One region of the Halomonas sp. Cn5-12 genome, then DNA from elsewhere that is predicted to be linked to it. Evidence: predicted binding sites of a transcription regulator. Region 1 holds the regulator's gene; each other region holds the start of a gene.

Region 1 (4,690 bases):
CTTAGGCATGAGTCTTTCTGGGGGCGAACGCCGCCGTGTTGAAATCGCCCGCTCATTGGCCACCGAACCGGCCTTTATCCTGCTGGATGAACCTTTTGCCGGGGTTGACCCGATTTCCGTTGGGGAAATTAAAGCTATCATTCGAGCGTTAAAGAAACGCCACATTGGCGTATTGATCACCGACCATAACGTTCGTGAAACGCTGGATATTTGTGATATTGCCTACATTGTTGGCGACGGTCACATCATTGCCAGTGGAAACGCCCAGGAAATCCTCAACAACCAGAAGGTTCGAGATGTCTATTTAGGCGCTGATTTCCGCCTTTAAACAGTGACCTGCAGAAGCATTTCTTTTAGTGGCATGCTTATTGCACTTGCACCAAGCCATAACTCGCTCTAGGGTGGAGCTTTCTGATTAACGAGTGGTTCTCAGATGGTCATGAAAGCTTCTCTCCAATTGCGTATCGGCACACAGCTGACCATGACACCTCAGCTGCAGCAGGCTATCGCCCTGCTTCAGCTATCGACGCTGGACCTTCGTCAAGAAATTCAGCAAGCGCTAGATGCCAATCCCATGCTTGAGCAAGAAGATGAGTTTGGCGAGCAGGCTGTCAGTGAGCCTCAAGAGGCTGAGTGGTCCGAGAGCATCCCCAACGAACTCTCCGTCGACAGTGACTGGTCAGATACCTATCAAGACATAGGCAGCCTGGGTGGCAGCAGTGAAGGCCCCGACTTCGAGCGCCAAGCCGCTGGACAAAGCCTACATGGCCACCTGCTATGGCAACTGGCCATGACAGACTTTAGCCCGCGAGAATACGCCATCGCGGAAAGCCTGATTGATGCGCTGGATGCCAACGGCTATCTCACCCAGCCGCTTAATGACATTCGGGAAGGATTAAAAGCCCAAGGCCATGACAGCTTAAGCCAGCGGGAAGTGGAAAATACCCTGCTGCGCTTGCAGCAATTTGAGCCCACCGGCGTCTTTGCCCGAGACCTGCGTGAATGCCTGATGCTGCAACTCGCCTCACTACCTGAGGACACCCCTCTGCTAATGCCCGCCAAACGGCTGGTTCGCCAGTTTTTGGAAGCATTAGGCAAAGACGATATGCGGCTTCTCAAGCGCCGTTTAAGCCTTGATGACGAGCAGCTTGACGATGTCATCCGTTTAATTCGCAGCCTTGACCCACGCCCTGGGAGCACCTATGGCGTTACCGACGACAGCTACATCACCCCCGACCTAGTCGTTCGGCACGACAATGAAGGTTGGCATTTAGAGCTCAATCCAGAAGCACTACCACGCTTGCGTATACAGCCCGACTACGCCAGCTTGATCAAACGCGCAGACAAAAGCCAAGACAACCAGTTCCTCAAAGAGCACCTCCAAGAAGCCCGCTGGCTGATCAAAAGCTTATCGAGTCGCAATGACACGCTGCTACGAGTTGGGCGTGAAATTATTGCACGCCAAATTGGCTTTCTGGAGCATGGCGAAGAAGCAATGAAACCGCTGATTTTAGCGGATATTGCTGAAGCGGTAGAGATGCACGAATCCACCATATCTCGTGTGACCACGCAGAAATTTATTCACACGCCACGGGGCGTTTTCGAGCTTAAGTACTTCTTCTCAAGCCAGGTAAGCGGCCAAGACGGCGGCGACAGCCACTCCAGCACAGCCATTCGCGCCCGCATCAAAAAGCTGATTCAGGATGAGCCCTCAGGAAAACCGCTCTCCGATAGCCGCTTGGTGACTCTGCTTGAAGAGGGGGGCATTAGCGTTGCACGGCGTACTGTCGCAAAATATCGGGAGTCAATGGGCATTCCCTCGTCAAGTGAGCGCCGCCGTTTACGCTAGTTAAGCGGTACGTATGAACAAACTCAACGCAAGGGCTTTGCAATAGCGTAAAAAGGGTTACAATCGAAGTACAGTCCGATGGATAAGGAGCACGTCAATGCAAGTAAACATCACTGGTCATCACGTTGAACTGACTGACGCCTTGCGCGACTACGTTAACGAAAAGCTAGAGCGCGTTGAACGCCACTACGACAACATTACCACGGTGCAAGTGACCTTATCTGTTGAGAAGGAGCGCCAGCAAGCAGCCTGCACACTGCACGCTGCCGGTGCAGACCTTCACGCCGAAGCGCTTGATAACGACATGTATGCCGCTATTGATGCGCTAGCAGACAAAATCGATCGTCAACTCGTTAAACATAAGGAAAAAGCACAAGCTCGCGCCCAGGGCGCTGGTGTGCGTTAACTCAATGACGTTGGAAACCATCCTCCCCCCGGAGCGCGTGCTTTATGACGTTCCCGGGGGCAGCAAAAAACGGGTGCTGGAGTTTTTCAGCACCTTTATCGCCCAAAATACACCCAGCCTAGATAGCCAAGAGGTGTTTAGCCGACTCATTGGCCGCGAGCGACTAGGCAGTACGGGGATAGGCAACGGGGTTGCCATCCCCCACGCTCGCAGTCCTCACTGTAGCGCACCCATTGCTGGCTTTTTAAAGCTTGCTGAGCCAGTAGACTTCGACGCCATTGATGGCGACCCGGTGGATCTTGTGTTTGTGCTGCTGGTACCAGAAGAGGCAGATGACACCCACCTAGCACTGCTTGGCCAAGTGGCTACTATTATGAACGACGCCCATACGCGTCAGCAGTTACGTAAAGCCGATAGTCAGCGCGAACTCTTAGCACTTATTACCGCCAAGATTCGCGAACAAGCCGCCTAGGCTTTATGGGCGGTGGCCACTGCACGCAGCGATAATTTCCTCCCATGCAAGCCAAGAGAGACGCTATGCAACTGGTGATCATTAGCGGCCGTTCAGGGTCCGGTAAATCTATCGCCTTACAAGCGCTAGAGGATCTTGGCTACTACGCTATCGACAATTTACCCGCCATGCTGCTGGGCTCATTAGTTGATGAACTACGTGAGCAAGGCGAGCGCACTCACTTAGCAGTGAGCATTGACGCGCGCAACCTTCCTACGGCGCTTGAACGCCTCCCAGCTTTACTGGAAGAACTACGCCAGCGAGAAATTCGTTTTCAGGTCATCTATCTGACCACGGATGCGCGCATTCTTTTGGAGCGTTACTCAGCCACCCGCCGTCGCCACCCGCTTACCCGGGATAGCGAAATGACGTTGGAAGAGGCCATCAATAAAGAAGAAGAGACGCTGCTTGAAATTCGCGATCTCGCTGACTTGTTGATCGATACGTCGCGCTTATCCGTGCATGACCTGAGACGCCGCATTACTGATCAAGTCGCCCACCAGCGAAAAGATCAGCTAACACTGACGTTTGAGTCGTTTGGCTACAAACGCGGCGTACCCATGGATGCCGACTTAGTCTTCGATGTTCGCTGCCTGCCCAACCCTTATTGGGACCCTACCCTGCGCCAATTTACAGGGCGTGATGCTGATATAGTGGCGTTTTTAAGTAGCTACCCAATGGTCGAGGCAATGACCAATGATATTCAGGCTTGGTTGGAAAAGTGGCTTCCGGCTTACCAAAATAGCCAGCGAAGTTATATAACCGTGGCTATTGGCTGCACCGGCGGGCAACACCGCTCTGTTTATATGGTCGAACAGCTTGCTAAAAAGCTGGTTAAACAGACCGGAGAAGTACAGTTGAGACACCGTGAGCTGGGGTTACAATACACGCTGAGCGAAGAGCCTGCGGTGCCATGCGTTACCACACCCGCCGCTGCCAGCACGCCCTGAGTTTCAGGACCTAACTTTTAAGGCCTAAGCTTCTCAAGACCTAAGTTTTTCAAGACCTAAGTTTTTCAAGACCTAAGTTTCAAGACCCACTCGGCAAAAAGGAACCAGAGTGCCCAAAAGAACCTTAACACTTACCAACCAGCGTGGTCTTCATGCCCGCGCGGCCACCAAACTGGTGAAATGTGGCCAGCAGTTTTCCGCGAATATCGTGGTTTATAAGCAGCAGCAGAAAGCCGATGCCGCCAATATTATGTCGCTGCTAATGCTGGCCGCCCCCTGCGGCACCGAGCTCACTGTCGCCGCTGAAGGAAACGACGCCGAACAGGCGCTAGATGCCATTGAAGCTCTGTTCGACGCACGGTTTGACGAAGACCAGTAGCTAGTTTACCAAGTCAGCACTTGTCGACTAGCTTCCTGCCACTGTCATCGCATCAATCAGCCAGCTACCCGTGTGAATACTGCCACGGGTATCCGTATCACTTCCCACACCGCTTAGCCCCGCGAACATCTTGTTGAGGTTACTAGCAATAGTGAACTCCTCAATGGGGTACTGTACTTCGCCATTCTCAATCCAGAAACCCGCTGCTCCCCGGGAATAGTCGCCAGTGACGCCGTTAACGCCCTGCCCCATGAGCTCGGTCACCCAAATACCACGCCCCATCTGTGTTAACAGCTCTTCCCGCGGCGTTAACGGCGCTAACAAGCGCATGTTGCGCGCGCCGCCTGCATTGCCCGTGGACTGCATCCCTAAACGACGCGCACTGTAGGCAGAGAGCATGTAACTCGCCACCCTCCCCTGATCAATAAACCGGTTGCTACGGGTTTGTACACCCTCCGCATCAAACGGTGAACTAGCCGTTGCTCCCACTTCCATCGGGCGCTCTTCTAACCCAAACCAATCGGGGAATAGCGGGCTACCCAAGCGATCACATAAAAACGAGGCTTCTCGATAAAGCGCGCCGCCCGCCAGAGCA
Region 2 (4,690 bases), on a different contig from region 1:
GGCGTCTGGGGTTTTCCCTATGTCAGCGAGGACGCGGCGGATTCAGCCTAACAGAAGAGGGGAAAGAGATTTATCAGGCAGGGCTAACGCTGCTTACGGCGCTGGAGACCTTTAAAAGTGACGTTAACGCGCTGCATCACACTATCAAAGGCGAATTGAATATCGGTATTACCGATAACCTCGTCACGCTACCCGCCATGGATGTGACCCATGCATTGGCAGCACTCACCGCCCCTCATCACGAGGTAACGGTCCATATTCATATGGAGCCATCGGACGCGGTGATTCGCGGCGTGATGGATGGTCACCTACACGTGGGCGTCGTGCCCGCCGTGAACCTGCCCACCAGCCTGGAAACACGCTTGCTCTACGAGGAGCCCTCTTACCTATACTGCTCCGCTGGCCACCCGCTGTTCAGCGTACCCGACAACGCCGAGAGCGCCGCCCAGCTTGCTCGATACCCGGCCATTCGACCCCGCTACCCGCTTCCAGAGAGCGCACGTCAGGCCCACGAAGCGCTCAACCTACAGGCTTCTGCCTCGGACCGAGAAGGGGCCGCCTTTCTGATTTTGACCGGACGCTTTATGGGCTTTCTACCCGAACATGTCGCCGAGCAGTGGGTGGCAGCTGGCAAGATGCGCGCGCTTCACACCGCTACTCAGCACTACCGCATCCCGTTTGTACTGATTACCCGCCATGACCGCCGCCCCAACCGCGTGGTGGATGCGTTTTTGGGGTTTATCAGTGGGGGGGGGCTAAGCCTGACAAAGCTCGGCTAATTGCCGAGCTTTGTCATACAGCCACTATCATCGACAGCCGATCAGGATTGCTCTGTCACCTCGCTGGCCATCACTGGCGCAGGCCCCGCCTTTGGAGATGACGCCAATACCTGGCTTGCGACGTAGTAAACAATCGCCCCCAGCGCGGAGCCAGTGAACCAGCCGTAGTCATAGAACCAGTTCATCGTGCCGGTTAACAGTGACAGTAAGGTCAGCACAACAGGAACCCCGAAAGCGATAAAACCGGCCATGTTGACCGCAGGATAGGCGTGACTATCCAGGTACAGGCTGGGTACATCCAGGCGCTGCTTTTTAATCAGGAAGTAGTCCACCGCCATAATGCCCGCAATGGGGCCTAACAGACTGGAGTAACCCAGCAGCCAATTGGAGTACATCTGCTCAAGAGACACTCCAGGAGGAATGATGCCTGCCTTTTGTAACAGGTCATAGCCCATCAGCAGCACTCCCACCGCACCGGTTATCAGCACGCCACGCGTCTGGTTGATCACTTTTGGCGCTATGTTCTGAAAATCATTGGTAGGTGAGACGATATTAGAAGCGGTGTTGGTCGAAATAGTGGCAATAATGATCAATAACATCGCCATAATGACCCAGAAGGGGCTGTCGATATAACCGATTAACCTCACCGGATCTGCAACGGTTTGCCCTACTAGCGATTCAGACGCAGCGGTTAGCACAACCCCAAGGGCAGCAAAGAAGAACATCGTCAGCGGTAGACCAATAATTTGACCTGCAATTTGATCTTTTTGGCTTTTGGCAAAGCGGCTGAAGTCAGGAATATTTAGTGAGAGAGTCGCCCAAAAACCCACCATGGCGGTCAAACCGGCAAAGAAATAACCATAAACGGAAGCCCCCTCAGGGCGCGATGGCGGTTGAGCCAGCAGCTCGGTCATCGACATATGCGGCCACGCCCACATCATCAGGCCAACGCCTACGGCCAACAGCAGCGGTGCAGCCAGCGTTTCCAGCCACTTAATCGACTCCGCTCCGCGAATGACCACATACAGGTTCATCGCGCCGAAAACAAAAAAGCCAATCACCTCCCCCACGCCACCCAAAGCAGCCCAGGCAGGAATTAGCTCCGACAGCAGCAAATGGATAGCTAAACCACCAAACATGGTTTGAATGCCGAACCAGCCGCAGCCCACCAGCGCACGTACTAGGCACGGCACATTCGAGCCCAAAATACCGAAGGATGAGCGCAATACCACCGGAAAAGGAATCCCGAACTTAGTGCCAGGAAAGGCATTCAGCGTCAGTGGAATCAGTACGATGACGTTGGCCAGCAGGATGGCAAAGAGCGCCTCCCCCACGCTCAAGCCGAAGTAGGCGGTTAGCACCCCACCCAGCGTATACGTGGGCACGCAGATCGACATCCCCACCCATAGCGCCGCGATATTCCACTTACTCCAGGTACGCTCACTTGCCTGGGTAGGTGCAATATCTTTATTGAAGCGGGGACTATTACGCACGTCCTCACCAACATTAAGTTCAATCAACCCCTCTCTGTCTACCATCTGGGTTCTTGAGCCAGTCATTTTATTCTCCTCAGCAGCGACATTGCCGACCGCAGGTACGGGTTCAGCTTTTGTCGCAGCAATAAGCATGCCTAAACTGAAGACAGGATCGTTAACTTATTGAACAAAAAGCTGACTTGATCGACAGATAGGCAGTCACTACCTACGCGCTTGTTATTGTTTTCGCCAATGTATAGCAAACCCACTAAAAACCTTAGTTCGTTAAAAAAATATTGCACCATAAAAGCACCATAAAAAGTGCACAAACCAGTCAATGAAAAATCAAATTACTGATTTTAAAAGAATTTAAAAACCACCAAATATGTGCAAACACTCACTAAATTAGCAAAAAAAGATCACATAAAAAATAAAAACAAATAAAATCAATTGGTTAATAGATAGCCGCACACCCCATAAAAAAACCTTGAAAAGTGACTACGTAAAGGTCTATGTTCAAAAAGCTGTCAAATATGACAACTTTTACTCATAACAATAAACATTTGGCTTTAAGCCGATGTCACTACACGCCAAGCGACCGCCGTATTTGCTAATCCGTATTAGCAATACATGGTTTTACCTGACCGTTAATCACCGTTATGCGCTAGCAGACGGTTGGTGCGTATGACACGAGAGGGCTTTGTATGCAGAAGATGAAAATCGGCCTGGTTCAAATGGGCCTAAAAACCAGTACCGACCTGGAACCCGCCGCTATTCGAGACACAATGAACGAAGCGCATCTGCCGCTGATAAAACAAGCCGCTGAACAAGGTGTGCAAGTACTGTGCTTCCAGGAAGTGTTTAATCAACCCTACTTTTGCCCCAGCCAGGACAGCAAATGGTACGCCGCTGCCGAGCGGGTGCCGGAAGGCCCCACCTGCCAGATGATGCAGAAGCTCGCCGCCGAACACCGTATGGTGATCATCGTCCCTATCTATGAAGAGACCGAGACCGGCGTTTACTACAACACGGCAGCGGTGTTCGACGCTGACGGTAGCTATCTGGGCAAATACCACAAAACACACATTCCCCAAGTGGCTGGCTTTTGGGAAAAATTCTTCTTTAAGCCTGGCCAATCTAACTGGCCGGTGTTCGATACCGCCTACGGCAAGATCGGCGTGTATATCTGCTATGACCGCCACTTCCCTGAAGGCTGGCGAGCACTGGCCCTTAACGGTGCCGAAGTGATCTTCAACCCCTCCGCGACTGTGGCCGGGCTATCCCAATATTTATGGGAGCTTGAACAACCCGCCTCGGCCGCCGCTAACGGCTGCTTCATCGCTGCCATCAACCGCGTGGGCAGCGAAGCGCCTTGGAATATCGGCGACTTTTACGGCTCCAGCTACATCGTTAACCCACGCGGCAAAATCGAAGCCCAGGCCAGCGAAACGGAAGACGAGCTGCTGGTACACGAGATCGATTTAGACATGGTGCGCGAGGTGCGCAACAACTGGCAGTTCTTCCGTGACCGCCGCCCGGAAACCTACACCCGCTTAACCGACGGCGAATAAGCCCCTCAGTCAATTATCCCAGGAGTGAATCATGAGTTTATTGATCAAGGGCGGCACCGTCGTCACCCACGCCGACACCCACCGCGCTGACGTGCTCTGCGTCGATGGAAAAATCCACGCCATTGGCACCGATTTAGACGTGCCGGAAGGCTGCGAGATTGTCGATGCCAGCCACCAATTGGTGATGCCCGGCGGTATCGACCCCCACACCCATATGCAGATGCCGTTTATGGGTGCGGTGGCCAGCGAAGATTTCTACACCGGCACCGCCGCGGCTATGGCAGGGGGCACCACGACCATCATCGACTTTGTGATCCCAAGCCCCGGCCAGTCGCTGCTGGAAGCGTTTAACACCTGGCAAGGCTGGGCCGAAAAAGCCGCCACCGATTTCGCTTTCCACGTGGCGATTACCTGGTGGGATGAGAGCGTCAAAGAAGAGATGGGGACGCTGGTGCGGGAGCACGGCGTTAACAGCTTCAAGCACTTCATGGCCTACAAGGGCGCGATCATGGCCACCGACGATATCCTGGTGGAGAGTTTTTCCCGCTGCTTGGAGCTGGGTGCAGTACCCACCGTTCACGCAGAAAACGGCGAGCTGGTCTACCACATGCAGCAAAAGCTGCTCGCCCAGGGGATGACCGGGCCAGAAGCGCATCCGCTTTCCCGACCACCTCAGGTGGAAGGCGAAGCCGCCAGCCGGGCGATTCGTATTGCCAGCACCCTGGGGGCGCCGGTTTATTTGGTACACGTTTCCACCAAGGACGCGGTGGACGAAATCGCCTACGCCCGCCAGCAGGGCCACCCGGTATTTGGCGAGTGCTTAGCGGGCCATCTAGTGATCGACGACAGCGTTTATCAAAACCCC
Region 3 (4,690 bases), on a different contig from region 1:
CGAGTAAAATATCGTCCATCACAAACGCCGTGGCTTTTTCGTTGGCGACCATCGCGAACGCTTCGTCATGGCTACGGCTTAACATCACTGCGATATTCAGCTCTTGGGTACGATTGAGCTCATTTAACTGCTCAACGTTAATCGTGCCCGTTGTCGAGACAACGCTGCGGCCAGCCAAGTCCGCTACCGTATTTATGTCGTTTTCAGCGAGGGCTACATAGTGCGTGGCGGTGAGAAAATGAGGATAGGAAAACGCGGCCTGCTGGCGGCGTTCAGAAGTGCTGGTGGTGACGCCACACTCTAGGTCAATCTCACCATTACGCAGCAGAATAAAACGATTCACCGGAGTCACCGGCACAAACTCCACTCTGGGCGGAGGGCCTTCAAGCTGTTCGCTAATGCGCTCTACCACCGCCAAACATAGGTCGATGGCGTACCCAACCGGCTGCCCATCGACTAGGTAAGAGAATGGCACCTCGCTTTCTCGATGACCAATCGTAATGGTCTGCCTCTGCGCAATACGTTCAAGTGTAGGAGAGGTGTCTGCCAAGAGCGTAGTGCTGCTAGCTAACACGCTGAAAAGGGAAGCTACTAAGCATGATGTTATCTTCGCCGTCATGAAGTGCCTCCCATCGTCATCTCAGGGCCAAAAACCGCATAGCGCCCTCTCCCCATCGCCTTGGCGGTGTAAAGCGCCACATCCGCGCTACGTAACAGTGAATGGCTACTGGTGCCGTCTCTGGGTGCCAGCGCAATGCCTACGCTGACACCAATGTGCACTTCATGACCATCAATCGAGAATGGCTCCTGTAGAACTTGAACCAGTCGATGGGCTAATTGGTTAGCCTCGGCTAATGCGTCGTGATTAGCGTGCTGAATAATGGAGAACTCGTCACCTCCCAACCGCGCGACTAAATCACACTCTTCCAGCAGCCCTTTTACTCGTTGGCTCGCCTCCACCAGCAACGCATCGCCCGCCGCATGGCCGAGCGTATCGTTCACTGATTTGAATCGGTCTAAATCAAAAATCATTACATTAAAGGGAGTGCCATCAGGCACTTGCATGACGGCTTCTTGTAGCGCGTCGTTGAACTGCACCCGGTTCGGCAGCTTGGTTAAGGCATCGTGATGCGCTAAATGTTGGTAGCGCAGCGCCTGCTCTTTCACCTCTAAGAGGTGTTCACGCTCTTCGACTTTCTTTCGCAACGCCTCAATCGCTTGCGCCATGCAGCCTATCTCATCGCTGCGCTGCGTATAGGGCGTGGCACGGTCAGTCTTATTCTGGGCAATATCCGAGAGGGAACGTATTAGGCGGGGAACAGGCTTAAACAGCTGATTCATCAGCATACTGACCAACATTGCAGTGGCTAGCAGCACAACGAATAACGACGCCACCACTTTGAGTATCAGGTCACGGTGCACCTGATAAAGCTCACCTTTTAAGCCAATGCTTGAGACCACAACCCCGTGTAAAACACCTTGGGGTGTCGTAATGGGCAGAGCACTCACGAAGTGCTCCTCTTCACCAATATGGGCAAAGCCTACATAAAACTCGTTGGCTAACACGTCATTGCTCAGCTCAAACGTATCCGGGAACATCATCTCCTCAATGGTGCTGTTATAAGCATCTGCCACCGGAGTGAAGGTACCGCTTGCATCAAATGCAAAGAGCCACACGTTATGCCGTGTTTGGGCGCTGGCCAACGCCAGCACATCAATAGGGCTGAACCCGCTGCTGAGCACCGAGTCTTCATCGCCAATGGAGCGTGCAGAGACCAATTGATTCACTTGACCAGTGGAATCGGTACGCACAGCGACGGAGGTATAAATTCGGCGAATGGTGGCACTGACAATCTGTGCATTGACCTGAGCTTCGCGCCCCCACTGGCCGCGGGCACTACGCTCGACCATGGTAAAACCCAGCATCGCGCCCATCAGGTAGGCAAAAACAACGCCCAGCAGCATAAAGATGGCGACTTTGCCCACCACCGTGCGATGCCACGGAAGCTTAACCTTGGAAACAGGCGCGTTGTCAGCACTGACCTCTTGCATGCAGTACGTGTCCTTTAATCTGCATTATGGCCATCCGCACAGATGCTATAAGCGACCAAAATCTTGGAGTAACGGTATCGACCTCTCAGCAATAGCTGTAGGCTCATGATTAATTAACAAACTATCACTAAATGAAACATTCATAAGTACACCATTTAAACGCTACGCCTCTGAATTGAGCGGCTTATTTGGCATGCCTTTTGCTGAAACTTAATGGTTTCACTCTGTAATTCAAAAGGGGCTTGATATGCACCAAACTGACTACCCACTTAGTGAAGTACCCCAAAGTGCACGCAAAGGCTTACTCTCAACCTCTGCCGTGCTTCTTGGTTTTACCTTCTTTACCGCCACCATGTGGGCCGGAGGCTCGCTAGGCCAAGCTTTTCCAATCGGTCAACTACTACTGATCATTCTAATTGGCAACCTGCTATTAGGCGCTTATGCAGCCTCGCTTGCTTATATCGCATGTAAAAGCGGTCTGAACTCTGTATTGATGGGCCGCTTCTGCTTTGGTGAAAAAGGCAGCAAACTGTCTGATTTTATTCTTGGTTTTACTCAAATTGGCTGGTACGCCTGGGGTACCGCAACCATTTCACTAGTGCTGGTACGCACCACTGGAATGCCTGATTGGTTGGAAATCCCCTTAATGGTGCTCTTTGGTTTCGGTTTCTGCATAACTGCCATGATTGGTTATAAAGGCATGGATTGGCTGTCACGTTTTGCCGTTCCCGCCATGATGCTATTTATTTTGATCAGCCTGTTCACCGGATTGGTGGATGTACGAGGGTTTGCAGGGCTTAGCCAGAAAACACCTTCTGAGAGTATGAGCGTAGCGGCAGCGATTACCGTTATTATCGGCACTTTTATTAGCGGCGGCACTCAAGCAACCAACTGGAGCCGCTTTGCCAAGACACCGAAAATTGCGGTGATCGCAACGCTTGCAGCCTTTTTCATTGGCAACGGTCTAATGGTGCTGACCGGTGCGCTGGGCACCATGATTTACCAGCAGGCAGATATCGTCGATGTTCTCATCGCTCAGGGCTTTGTCTCCATCGCCGTGCTGATGCTGTTTCTGAATATTTGGACCACCCAAGACAACACCATTTACAACTTCGCTGTGGCGGGCTGCAACTTACTGCGCACGGAAAAGCGCCGACTGGTCACGGTCGGAGGAGCCGCCATTGGCACCGTGCTAGCCGTGGGCGGCATGTATAACCTGCTCATCCCTTTCCTAGTGTTGCTGGGTACATTTATCCCGCCCATGGGCGGAGTGATCATGGCTGACTTTTGGTTGAAACATAAAGGTCAGTACCCCTCGCTCGCCACCGCTCAGCTTCCTGATTTCAACCGTCGTGGTTTAACTGCCTATGCGACCGGTGCAGCCGCCGCTTACTTCTCTCCTCTTCTACCACCACTGGTAGGCGTTTTGGTTGCTGCGGGAAGTTACGCGCTGCTGCTACGGTTAAAGCATGCAACGCTCAGTGACCACGTCTCTGCTACCGCTAAATAATAAGTGAGTACTCCTATGCAAATTGTTAACGCACGCCTGCGCCAACGCCCGGAGCTTTACCGAATCGAGATAAGCAACGGCCTATTCACAGATATCACGGCACAAGATTCGCCACAAACGGCAACCGCTGAACAACTGGATGCAGGCGGCAAGCTCATCTGCGCGCCGTTTATCGAGCCTCATATCCACTTAGATGCCGCCCTCACGGCGGGTGAACCAAGCTGGAACCAAAGCGGCACGCTGTTTGAAGGGATTGAGCGCTGGGGCGAGCGCAAACCGCTGCTTAACGAGGCCGACATTCGCGAACGCGTGTTAAAAACCTTAAACCTACTCATCGGTAACGGCGTTCAGTTTGTGCGCACCCACGCCGATACCAGCGACCCAAGCTTGGTGGGGCTAAAAACACTCTGCGCCTTGCGTGATGAGCTGAAGGATAAGATCGACATCCAGGTGGTGGCCTTCCCTCAGGATGGCCTGCTCTCTTACCCTGGCGGCGACAAGCTAATGGAGGAGGCGCTGGAGATCGGCGCTGACGTGGTGGGTGGTATTCCCCACTTTGAATACACCCGCGAGCTAGGCGTGGCCTCCATGAAGCGGGTGATTGAGCTGGCGATGAAGTATGACCGCTTGGTGGATGTGCACTGCGATGAGATCGACGATCCCAACTCGCGCTTTCTTGAAGTGCTGGCCTGCGAGGCTCTGTTCAATGAGTTAGGCAGCCGCGTGACCGCCAGTCACACTACCGCGATGCACTCTTACGACAACGCCTACTGCTCTAAACTCTTTCTGTTGCTCAAGCGCTCGGGCATTAACTTTATTTCCTGCCCAACGGAGAGTATTCACCTTCAAGGGCGCTTTGATACCTACCCAAAACGGCGGGGTGTCACCCGCGTGAAAGAGCTTAACGAAGCAGGTATCAACGTCTGCTTTGCAGAAGACTCGATCTTCGACCCCTGGTACTCGTTAGGTAACGGCAAGTTGCTACGCACGCTCGATTTTGGCCTGCATATCTGCCAAATGATGGGCTACCAGGATTTTAGCAGCGCACTTTCGCTGATTACCGATAACAGCGCCCGCACTATGAATATCGAATCGCGCTACGGCATAGAAGTGGGCAAACCGGCCAGC

What was found. Region 1 encodes sigma-54, which starts transcription at its own class of promoters, with help from an activator protein. Its sites were predicted from a motif close to TGGCACNNNNNTTGCTNT; they were not measured.
Region 2: L1249_RS07760 (NCS1 family nucleobase:cation symporter-1) is a predicted target of sigma-54. The motif match lies at 2,394-2,411, and genes of this name have one in related genera.
Region 3: codB (cytosine permease) is a predicted target of sigma-54. The motif match lies at 2,242-2,259, and genes of this name have one in related genera.

What each region holds. Positions count from the first base shown of each region.
Region 1 is NZ_JAKGAY010000001.1:248,426-253,115, forward strand. It holds gene lptB (LPS export ABC transporter ATP-binding protein) at 1-328, shown strand, start outside; gene L1249_RS01200 (RNA polymerase factor sigma-54) at 434-1,849, shown strand; gene hpf (ribosome hibernation-promoting factor, HPF/YfiA family) at 1,947-2,255, shown strand; gene ptsN (PTS IIA-like nitrogen regulatory protein PtsN) at 2,260-2,727, shown strand; gene rapZ (RNase adapter RapZ) at 2,793-3,716, shown strand; gene L1249_RS01220 (HPr family phosphocarrier protein) at 3,826-4,095, shown strand; gene pmbA (metalloprotease PmbA) at 4,123-4,690, opposite strand, start outside.
Region 2 is NZ_JAKGAY010000010.1:20,660-25,349, reverse strand. It holds gene L1249_RS07765 (LysR family transcriptional regulator) at 1-779, shown strand, start outside; gene L1249_RS07760 (NCS1 family nucleobase:cation symporter-1) at 821-2,338, opposite strand; gene L1249_RS07755 (nitrilase-related carbon-nitrogen hydrolase) at 2,959-3,825, shown strand; gene hydA (dihydropyrimidinase) at 3,857-4,690, shown strand, end outside.
Region 3 is NZ_JAKGAY010000010.1:3,950-8,639, reverse strand. It holds gene L1249_RS07695 (amino acid ABC transporter substrate-binding protein) at 1-550, opposite strand, end outside; gene L1249_RS07690 (putative bifunctional diguanylate cyclase/phosphodiesterase) at 616-2,052, opposite strand; gene codB (cytosine permease) at 2,300-3,562, shown strand; gene codA (cytosine deaminase) at 3,578-4,690, shown strand, end outside.